Regions from separate parts of the Paenibacillus sp. OT2-17 genome, predicted to be linked through region 1. Evidence: riboswitches for the same ligand, from Rfam matches in the RefSeq annotation. Region 1 holds a riboswitch; the other holds the start of a gene.

What was found. A riboswitch is a leader RNA that binds a small molecule or an ion and turns the genes downstream of it on or off. The one in region 1 is predicted to bind thiamine pyrophosphate.
Region 2: linked by a shared signal. The riboswitch ahead of GRP75_RS03955 (ABC transporter substrate-binding protein) and the one ahead of tenA (thiaminase II) in region 1 are both predicted to bind thiamine pyrophosphate.

What each region holds. Positions count from the first base shown of each region.
Region 1 is NZ_WUDQ01000342.1:60-3,692, forward strand. It holds gene GRP75_RS20810 (NAD-dependent malic enzyme) at 1-1,715, shown strand, start outside; TPP riboswitch at 1,808-1,910, shown strand; gene tenA (thiaminase II) at 2,047-2,736, shown strand; gene thiM (hydroxyethylthiazole kinase) at 2,811-3,633, shown strand, end outside.
Region 2 is NZ_WUDQ01000007.1:51,297-58,828, forward strand. It holds gene nfsA (oxygen-insensitive NADPH nitroreductase) at 1-262, shown strand, start outside; gene GRP75_RS03930 (TatD family hydrolase) at 445-1,317, opposite strand; gene GRP75_RS03935 (ABC transporter ATP-binding protein) at 1,310-2,260, opposite strand; gene GRP75_RS03940 (ABC transporter permease) at 2,305-3,081, opposite strand; gene GRP75_RS03945 (MTH1187 family thiamine-binding protein) at 3,078-3,371, opposite strand; gene GRP75_RS03950 (hypothetical protein) at 3,370-3,588, shown strand; gene GRP75_RS03955 (ABC transporter substrate-binding protein) at 3,804-4,841, opposite strand; TPP riboswitch at 5,033-5,142, opposite strand; gene GRP75_RS03960 (pyridoxamine 5'-phosphate oxidase family protein) at 5,413-5,847, shown strand; gene GRP75_RS03965 (bifunctional 2',3'-cyclic-nucleotide 2'-phosphodiesterase/3'-nucleotidase) at 6,069-7,532, shown strand, end outside.

The DNA.
Region 1 (3,633 bases):
CATTTTATGTCAATCGCGATGGGTCATTATCTACTCCATTACGGGGAAAGGATGTGTTGGCAAATCCTCTTTTGAACAAAGGTGTCGCTTTTACAGAAGAAGAACGCAAAGAGCTGGGTTTGGAAGGAATCCTTCCTCCAACCGTCCTTTCATTGGAGAAACAGAGCGTACGGGCATATCAGCAGTTTCTCGCACAACCCACCATGCTGCGTAAAAATGCTTCTCTCAACGACCTTCACAACCGAAATGTCGTACTCTACTACCGGCTGCTAACCGATCATTTGAGTGAAATGCTGCCCGTAGTCTACACGCCGACCGTAGGAACCGCGATTCAAGAATATAGTCACGAGTACAACCGCCCTGGAGGCGTATATTTGTCGATAGATAACCCGAACGGTATTGGACAAGCATTCCATAATTCTGGTTTGAGCGGCCATGATGTGGATCTGATTGTCGTGACAGATTCCGAAAGTATTTTGGGGATTGGTGACTGGGGCGTCGGGGGGATTAACATTGCTATTGGCAAGCTTGCAGTATATACGGCTGCGGCAGGCATTCATCCTGGGCGGGTGCTGCCAATTGTACTGGATGTAGGCACGAATAATGAAAAGCTGCTGAATGATCCACTGTACATCGGAAACCGCCATAAACGAGTTCGCGGAGAAGTCTATAACCAGTTTATTGATACTTTTATCAGCAAAACGTTAGCGCAATTCCCGAAGGCGCTTTTACATTGGGAAGATGTGGGTAGCGTTAATGCGCGCCATATTATAGAAAAATACGGTCAAAGCATACTCACCTTCAACGATGATATACAAGGTACAGGAGCAGTGACCCTGGCTGCGATTCTTTCGGCGGTGGGTGTCACCAAGACTCCGTTGCGTGAACAAAAAATACTTGTTTTCGGCCCAGGGGCTGCAGGGATCGGTAACGCTGATCAAATTCGGGGCGCTATGATCGAGGATGGCCTTTCCGTAGATGATTCATTCAAGTCCTTTTGGGCCTTTGATTATCGCGGGCTGTTAACGGAAGATATGGAAGACGTATTGGAGTATCAGAAACCGTATGTGCGCAAAAAGGATGAAGTCAGCTCATGGACCCGGTCGGGTGACGGCAAAATACCGCTACTGGAGGTCATCCGTCAGGTGAAGCCTACGATATTGATTGGAACTTCCGGTGTAGCAGGTGCCTTTTCTGAAGAGATCATCAAGGAGATGGCAAAGCATGTAGAACGCCCGATCATTATGCCCATGTCCAATCCTACAAACCTTGCAGAAGCAGTACCCGAGGATTTGATCCGGTGGACAGATGGCAGAGCACTGATCGCAACCGGAAGTCCTTTTGAGCCCGTTACCTATAACGATACAAATTTTGAGATTGGACAGGCGAACAATGCCTTTGTTTTTCCGGGACTGGGTCTGGGTGCGATTGTGGTTAAAGCCAAAAGGATTACCCCTGCGATGTTTACAGCGGCAGCAGTTGCTGTTGCCAATGGTGTAGATTCGAATACGCCTGGCGGTGCGCTACTCCCTCATATCCGAAAATTACGCGAAGTTTCGTACGCTGTTGCGATTGCGGTTGCAAAAGCCGCGATTCAGGATCAGGTAGCGCAGGCGCACATTTCAGATGTGGAACAAGCTATACAAGATGCAATGTGGAAACCGAAATATGCCAAGGTCAAAGCAGTGGAAAGTGTAATTCATCACCCTCACTAAGCCCAAAACACCTAACTAGAGGAAATTTAATATTTTGTACACTATGTTTGACATAGCATATGAACGAATGTACAGTAATAGTCAAAAGAATAGAAGTCCACTAGGGGAGCCACTATGGCTGAGACAAGAGCGTATCTTGGACCCTTTGAACCTGATCTAGTTCGTACTAGCGTAGGAAAGTGGAGCCTTCGTATATAAGGTTTCAAGCGTTTTTTGCGTATTGGGCCTATTGTTGAAGCCGCTCCATTTTTCCGGGGCGGCTTTTTAGCGTTGTTCCGGAATTATATTCTTACAGGACTTCTTGCTCTTCAATTTAATGGAGGTGGGGAAATTGAGTTTTACACAAGAACTCCGTCGGCAGGCGGACGGCATTTTTCAAGCGATTTTTGAGCATCCCTTTGTGAGAGGTATTGCTGAAGGAAGTTTGACAAGGGGACAGCTGATTCACTATGTAAAACAGGACTTTGAATATTTGAACGCCTACATGCGGATATACGGCATCGCAATCTCCAAATGCACGAATCGGGAGGACATGGCTGTATTTAATGAACAAATCTCTTTTATTCTCCACAGCGAGGTTCATCCGCATCAAAATTTCTGTGCTGTCGCAGGGGTGAGCTATGAAGAGTTGCAGGGATATCCGCTCGCTCCGTCGGCCCATCACTATATCCGTCACATGCTGACGGTTGCGCATGAGGGCAGCCTGGGCGAGATCTTGGCTGTGCTGCTGCCATGTATGTGGACGTATGCCGAGATTGGTCGCAGGCTGCTGGATGAAGTAAAGCCGGATGAGTCTCATCCGTTCTATGAATGGATGGGCTTCTATGGAGACCAGCTTGATGATACAACACTCAAGTTCCGAGAACGTGTAGATGCTTGGGCAGAAGGCGCAACGGCTGCTGAGCGAGAGCGGATGATTGAGCATTTTATACTGAGCTGCCAGCTGGAATATAAGTTCTGGGACATGGCTTATAACCAGGAAGAATGGCCGGTCCAGATGCAGGCAGCGGTCTTGGAATAGTCAGCCTGGCGATTCGATGCGTGAAGTACGGTTAATGCCCTGTTGAACCACCAACTATAGAGAGGATAATCATTATGAGTACATGGGAAAAAAGTTATTCGGATCTCCTGACGAAGGTACAAAACAGCAAACCTCTCGTTCACAATATGACCAATGTGGTAGTCACTAACTTTACGGCCAACGGCCTGTATGCATTGGGCGCCTCCCCGGTGATGGCCTATGCACCCGAGGAAGTAGCAGACATGGCAAAAATAGCGGGAGCCGTCGTGTTAAACATCGGTACGCTGAACCGCGAACTGGTGGATGCCATGATCATTGCTGGACAATCGGCGAATGCACACGGTGTTCCGGTCCTGCTAGATCCGGTCGGTGCGGGAGCAACGAGCTTTAGAACCGAATCGGCACTGCGAATCCTGAGAGAAGTCAAAATCTCATTGGTGCGGGGCAATGCAGCCGAAGTCGCGCATCTTGTTGGAGAAGCGCGTGAGATTAAAGGCGTAGATGCTGGTGACAGTGCTGACAGCGGAAATGTCGATCTGGCAATTCGGGCTGCTCAAACGCTCAATACAATGGTTGTCATTACTGGAAAAGAGGACGTCATCACCGATGGGGCCGAAGCACGAATGATAAGCGGTGGAGACGCGCTGCTCACGAAGGTAACCGGAGCAGGCTGCCTGCTGACCTCTGTGTTAGGTGCCTTTGCAGCTGTTGAACCCAGCCTGCTGCTCGCAGGTACAGCAGGCTTGGCATTTTACGGTGCAGCAGCTTCCCGAGCCGCAGCACGTACCGCAGAACTGGGGCCCGGCAGCTTCCAGATTGCCTTTCTCGACGAACTCGCCAAACTACATACAGGTTCGCTAGAGGGGCATGTCACTGTCCGTGAAGCCGGAACAACCA
Region 2 (7,532 bases), on a different contig from region 1:
GTGTATTGGTGTACCGGATCAGGAAACGGGCTTGCGTCCACGTCTTCCACTGTCCGGTGTTTTGCATATGAACGGTTACGACAAAAATCAGACGATGAAAGCTGTAGAGGTATACGATCACACATCAGCGGAATATTTGAAGGAACGTACAGGCGGTCAACGCTCTACGCCATGGTCTGAGCAAATGGCTGCGAGACTGACCGAGCCAGCGCGCTTGCAGTTGAAGCCATTTTTGGAACAGAAGGGTTTCTTGAAGCAATAAAAGCTGAGTAGCGACAAAAAACTCTGCAAAATACAAGTAGTATTTGAGCTATATACGTTTGAAAATACAAGAACCTCCTTATTTACGTATGATGAAGTCCCGCGTAAATAAGGAAGTTCTTTGCTTTGGTTGCATGTTGTGGTTGTAAACCTTCCAGTCAGTAAATAGCTGGTATGCCTTTATCAATCAGATAGTGAGTAAAAGCGTCTCGTATTTTCATAAAATAATTGACGGACGGCAGATTCATCTTGATGGGTCAGCTTGCTATACGCGCGAATGACGTCGGCAGTCATCCGTGGATGTGTCTGTTGTCCGGTAAAAGGCCCCTCGAACGGCCAGGGACCATCTGTCTCTGCCATGATCTGATCAGACGGATACTGTCTTGCCAAACTGCGGATCTCTTCTTCGTACAGGAGATCCGGTGTGAAGGAGACATAATAGCCGTTCCGGGCCATACGTTCGGTTGTGGCGGCAGAGCCTTTAAACCAGTGAAAATGCGCCTGTGTGATGCCATGACGTTCCAAAAGGTCACAGGCGATGTCTGCGTCCTCATAAACGGCGTGCAGGACAATGGGCTTGTTATGCTTGCTTGCAAACTGGATAAAGCGCTCTAGTAGCACTATGTAGGGAGCGAGGTCAAAAGGTGAACCGCTCTGTGAGGCTTCCAGCCGATTGTAATAGGGCAAGCCGACTTCACCCACGGCGACCATCTGCTGTACATGTTCGTCCATCCAGTTGAACAAGAGTTCAAGCTCAGCTTGCGGTGGAAGAGCCTGTTCGGGATGAAAGCCAAAGGCTGGTCGTACCAGCCCGGGGTAACGCTTGGCTAACTGCAGATTGGCTCGGCTGGAGCCCAGATGCATCGACACGGCTATCACGGCTTGGACGCTGCTATTGGCAAGTGAAGCGAGCAATAATTCCTGTTGTTCGGGCGGGTAGCTGTCTACATGAATATGCGCGTCGATCAATGGAGCGGGTCCAATTGCGGTCAAATCCAAGCCTGGCTTTGTTTGGCTGTTCCATTTCAATGCACATCGAACTTTTACGTCACTCATGTCGATTCAATCCATCTTCCGGGATATTCTTGTGGACGCTCTGAGCATTGTCCATGTCGCCGTCCAGTTTATGTTTTTCCTCGCGCATCCAGCTGGTCATGGTCCGCTTCCATTCAATAAAGAGCGGATCGAGGGTGATTTCTTCCCTACGCGGGCGGGGAAAAGGGACATCTACGACATGCACCACTGAAGCAGGTCGCGCCGACAGCACATAGATGCGGTCGGAGAGCAGCAACGCTTCTTCAATGCTGTGGGTAATAAACAGCACAGAACGGCGGTTCTTTTCCCACATCCGTAATAACCATTGCTGCATGTCTGCACGTGTCAGCGCATCGAGTGCGCTGAACGGCTCATCCAGCAGCATTAATTCCTGTGGGCTGAGCAGTGCGCGAAGAAAGGCTGCGCGCTGTTGCATTCCACCAGACAGCGTATGTGGATACGCCTTGGCGAATTTACCAAGTCCAACCTGTTCGAGCCATTGCAAGGCTTCTTTGCGACGCTCGCGTTCACTGGCGTACTGAGGGGGTACTGTTGTATTTTTACGTGGAGCATTTTCCTGCCCAAGCAGTACGTTGTCCAGCGTGGTACGCCACGGGAAAAGGGCGGGCTGCTGCGGCATATAGCTGATATGCCCACGTTCACCAGTCATGTCCCGTCCGTGCATACGGATACGTCCCTGCTGTGGTTTGAGTAGCCCGCCGATGATGTGAAACAGCGTGCTTTTGCCGCTGCCTGACGGACCGATGAGGGAAACGAATTCTCCTGGCTTGACTGTGAGGGATACATCCTGCAGTACGGGCAGTAGGCTTCGCTTTTCGCGGAAGGCGAGGCTGATCCCGTCCAATTCCAAAGCAGGAGGAGCGGTTGAAGGACTCTGCTGTTCCCCGGTTCGTTGTTCATTAGCCACGTTGTATGATGATAAGTCAGTCGGATGCAGACTCATACGCGCCACGTCCTTTCTTTGCTGTATGTAATTCAAGGAGGAAGCTACTCTCGATCGGGTTTCCAGCGAACCAGCCATTTCTCCAGTAGTAAAATAACCACAAACATGAGTAAGCTGAGTGCAACAATAATGCCGATGGCGGCAAAAATGAGGTCCGTGCGATAGGCAGATTTTTGCAGCAGCATATAATATCCAATTCCTTCACTAGCTCCGATCCATTCCGCAATGATCGCACCCATCACACTATAGGTAGCAGCAATTTTAACGCCAGAAAAGACTTGCGGCAGGGAATGTGGCAGCTCCAGCTTCATAAAAATAGCCATGCGGCTTGCACCCGACATCTGCATATAGTTCATCATCGTACGGTCTGTTCGAGTCAGCCCGTCCATGGCCGCTACAGCCACGGGAAAAAAGCATACTAGGGTAATGACCATCAGCTTGGGCAGCACGCCAAAACCAAACCACACCATGAGCAGCGGTCCCAGGGCGATGATTGGAATGTTTTGGCTCAGGATAAGCAGCGGATACAGGGCGGATTTGAGAAAAGGAATCGTATGAAGAACGATGGCGATCAACAGTCCCGTTGCTGTCCCTATCGCGAATCCCGCAAGTGTCAGACGAATCGTAGCCCATGTATGGGCACCAAGCAGCGCCGTCTGGGCTATGCCCTCTTGTACGATGAGGGATGGAGCAGGCAGCAGCCAGGATTCAACATGCAAATAGGAAACCGCCCCCTGCCAGGCCGCTAAAAAGAAGAGGACCGCCACAAAGGGCGGCCATACGCTTTTCCACCAGGATGCGTTCTTGCCTTTCGGATTCATGGGCGATATTTCTCGGTCAGCTTGTTCATGCTGATGCCTTGTGGGTTATGTGCGATTTTGATCTGTGAAATGACGCTGGGACTGCCCGCTTCCGTCAAAGCCTCGTGCATTTCTTTAACCACTTTCAGCAACTCGTCGAGCTCGCCCTCCATGGTCGTATCCAATGGATTCACCTGATGTTTGACGCCGGAGCGCTGAATGACCTCAATCGCCTTATCTACATACGGGTAAGAGTCCTCGTTATTAGGAGTCTTAGGGATGACTTGAATACTGAGCAGTGTGTTAGCCATGAAAATTCACCTGTCCTTTATTTGGAGTGTTATTAAAAAAATATGGTGGTTTAAGGCGGGGAGACCGCTTCGCGGTTCATTTGATCTTACGATCGCTGCGCTTCTCCAGATTCAAATGAACCACTACGCTGCCAACCGCCTTAAAAGCACCCTATTTTTAAAGCTGGTTTGTGTGGCATTTTTAACACACAAGCGCACCTACTTAGCGCTTAGATAATATGAAAAGCTAAAGAATAAACCAAGTAGAACGAGAACGAAGTGGGCGGAATGGTGCTGTACAAGCGTTAGCGTTCGCCTTTGTACCCAGATTTCAACCTCTGGATATTTATAAAAGAAATCTGGGTACAGCAGCGATGGGAAGCACCATCCGACTGCGTAGTGGCGCTTTGTTCACTTCTCTAGATCAGTCTTATTTAGCGTTTTAACAAATGATCAACGCTTGGGCAGGAAACCGTTTGTGAAGGCTTTATCGACTTCCAAAGGCTTGCTGAGCAGCTTGCGTTCGTACATCCAGTCCGAATAGTTTTGCCATACCTCCGGTTTTTGCACACCCCATTGCGCGGCATCGTCCTGATAACGCGGGCTTAGCCATTTTTGGCTGGCAAGTACCAGTTTTTTATCCAGCTCCGGTACAGCTTTGCCTAAGATGTCCGCGGCTTCTTCTGGATGGGCGATAGTGTATTCATAGCCTTGTGCGGTAGCGTCCATGAACGCTTTGACCAGCTCGGGATCATTTTTTATTGTCTGTTCGTTGCTCACAATTACAGGTGTATAGTAATCGAGGCTTTTGGAATAATCTTTTACATACAGCATATCCAATGGCTCACCTCGAAGCTGGGCCTCGATTCCGGTCCATGCGTAGAAAATCCAGGCAAAGTCGATATCCCGCTTCACGGCTGTAAAATAGTCTGCATTGCCCATGTTGATGATCTTCACTTTGCTCACATCGCCTTTGTCTGAATCCATGATGGATTTCATGACCGCTTCTTCTACGGGAGAGCCCCAACCGCCGTATTTTTTACCTTCAAAATCTTTCGGGCTCTTAATTCCACGATCTACCGGGGCTGCGAAGCCTGAGGTATTATGCTGAATCACCGCAGCGATGGATACAAGCGGCACGCCTTGCGTACGAGCCTGTGTGACGCCTTCTTGGTAGCTGATACCAAAAGGTGCAGCATTAGAAGCAACCATTTGATCAGCTCCGCCTGAACCAGGTTGAACAATTTGGACATTCAAACCCGCTTTTTCGTAAAATCCTTTGTCCTTAGCGACATAGAGTCCCGTATGATTCGTATTGGGTGTCCAGTCGAGCACGACTTTAACATCTTTGAGCCCCTTTGCCGGAGTAGACGTTTGAGTGTCGGTAGCGGGAGCCGCTTCTTGGGATGTGGGGGGACTTCCACCGCAAGCGGTCAGGGCCATGAGCCACAGACTGATCAGTCCCAGGCTTAATATTTTCATGCGCTTCATCGTTGTGTTCTCTCCTTTAATTACCCGTTATCCGTCCAATCAGACAGCTTAAGTTCCCCATTTTCTAAAAATAACATCTGCCGGACGCGATCTTTCCAACAACATAATCTTCAACAAAAAAAGCGCCCCGAGTTTCCGGGACGCTTGCGCTTGTATATACCAAAGTAAGGGATGGTCCTATGTAAAAAAGGCACATCTTGCTTAAGCATTCCTACGCTGGCATTACCCAGATCAGGTTGTAAGGGTCAGTGTCTTGGGACACACTCTCAGCCGGCCGATTCCAGCACCCCTGGCATTGTATGGTTTAATGGGTTCATTTATTCGGGTTTAATACGACGATTATATGCCTTGAATGCGGGTCTGTCCAGCATGAAGGGAGAGATGACGGTTCATTTGCCAAACCACAGGGTACACTTTTACTGTGAGCTTTGATCTGAAAATGAGCATGAATCAATTCGATTCGATCCGGTCATGTTATTTTCAGAACAGCTACGCAGGTAGGTTCAGATGGGCTGGTGCCCAATGGCGTGGCCGTAGAGAATTCAAATTCGTGAAAAGGAGTTGTTGTACTGTGGGTAAAACGGAAACATTGGATCGCAACCAACTGGAACAAGCCATTGTGAAGGCTTTGGATAACAACAAATTTTGCTCGTTAGGTACGGTAGAGGGTGGCAAACCGAAAGTACGCTATATGGCCCTTTTTAACGATGGAATGAACATTCATCTGGCGACAGATCGCAAAACTCATAAAGTGGAGGAGCTAAAGGACAATCCGAATGCTTATCTGCTGCTGGGTTATGAAGTTGGCGGTACGAAGGAAGTCGTAGAAGTGGAGGCTACCGTCCAGATCACAGCTGATGAGGGGCTGCGCAAACAAGTGTGGAACGATTCCTTGAAGGAATGGTTTTCCGGACCGGATGATCCCGATTATGTCATTCTGGACGTGAATCCGACACGCATTGAGTATGTGGGTCAGCAATCTGAGCGCCAGGTTTGGAAGAAGTAATACGAATATAAATGGATAAGCCGGTGAATCTCCGAGTTTTTTAGGAGGTTTGCTGGCTTTTTATTTTTTGAGAAAATTAATTATTTTTTCATAAATAATTTAAGTAAATGACTACTCTTTTATCTGGCGTTGGATTAAAATAGAAATGGTGGGTTCAAGGCTTACATATATGTGCAAAAGTATGTATATGAGGCATACACCTTAATGAGGAGGGGTATATTTTGTTATTTCGTAAAAATTGGTTTAAAGGGTTTACAGCAGCAGTTGTGGCTTGTAGCATGCTGGTGTTTTCGGCCGCTCCATCCTGGGCAGCTAGCGATTCTCGCGATAGCGCTACGGTGAATTTGCGGATCATGGAAACAACGGATATTCATGCGTCGCTGATGAACTATGATTACTATTCAGACAAAGAAACCAACGAATATGGCTTGATTAGCACAGCTGGTTTGATCCAACAGGCGCGTAGTGAAACAAGAAACAGCATGCTGTTCGATAACGGTGATTTGTTACAGGGCAATCCATTAGGCGATTATATGGCCAGAAACAAAACCTATGAAAAAGAAGGCGGTGTCCATCCAGTCTACAAGATGATGAACTTGATGGGCTATGATGCGGCGACAGTGGGTAACCACGAATTCAACTACGGTCTCGATTTTCTGGAGAAATCGCTCAAGGGAGCCGATTTTCCTTACGTAAATGCGAATGTTTATGTTGACAAGGGGGGGCAAGCTACTAAAAATCATTTTACCCCTTATCGAATTCTTGATAAAACGGTAACGGACGAGAAGGGCCAAGAGCACATCCTTAGAGTGGGCGTCATCGGTTTGGTCACACCACAAATTATGCAGTGGGATGAAGCCAATTTGAAGGATAAAGTCGTTACGAAGGATATTGTGGAAACGGCGAAAAAGTTTATTCCTCAAATGAAGACGGAAGGTGCTGACATTATTGTCGTGCTTGCGCACACAGGTTATGAGGATGTGCCGCAAACGCCAATGATGGAGAATGCCGTTAAATATTTAAGCCAGGTGGACGGAATTAACGCTATTTTGTTTGGGCATGCTCATAAATCTTTCCCCGGCCCTGATTTTAAAGAAATGAAGGGTGTAGATCTAGATAAAGGAACCATTAACGGCGTACCGGCTGTGGAGGCTTCCTCATGGGGCAAGGAGCTGGGTATTATTGACCTGAGCCTGGAAAAGAGAAACCGCGAGTGGAACGTAACTAACTCTCAGTCTGAAGTACGTCCGGTTGTGAGTACCACTAACCAGGCTGTGCAGTTTACTCCTGACTACAAACTGACAGATTCGATCAAGGAAGAGCATCAAGGAACGCTGGATTATGTTCGCCAACCTGTTGGAACAACGACTGCACCGATTAACAGTTATTTTGCATTAGTGCAGGATGAACCTTCCATTCAAATTGTGACGAATGCACAGAAATGGTATGTTCAAAACCATCTTAAAGGGACCGAATACGAAAATCTTCCCGTATTGTCGGCAGGCGCTCCATTCAAGGCCGGTGGTCGAAACGGAGCCGAGTATTACACAAACATTCCTGAAGGTACGGTAGCGATTAAAAACGTGTCCGACCTGTATGTGTATCCGAACACGGTTCATGCTGTAGAAGTGACCGGTGCTGAAATTCAGGAATGGCTGGAGTGGTCTGCAGGTCAGTTCAACCGC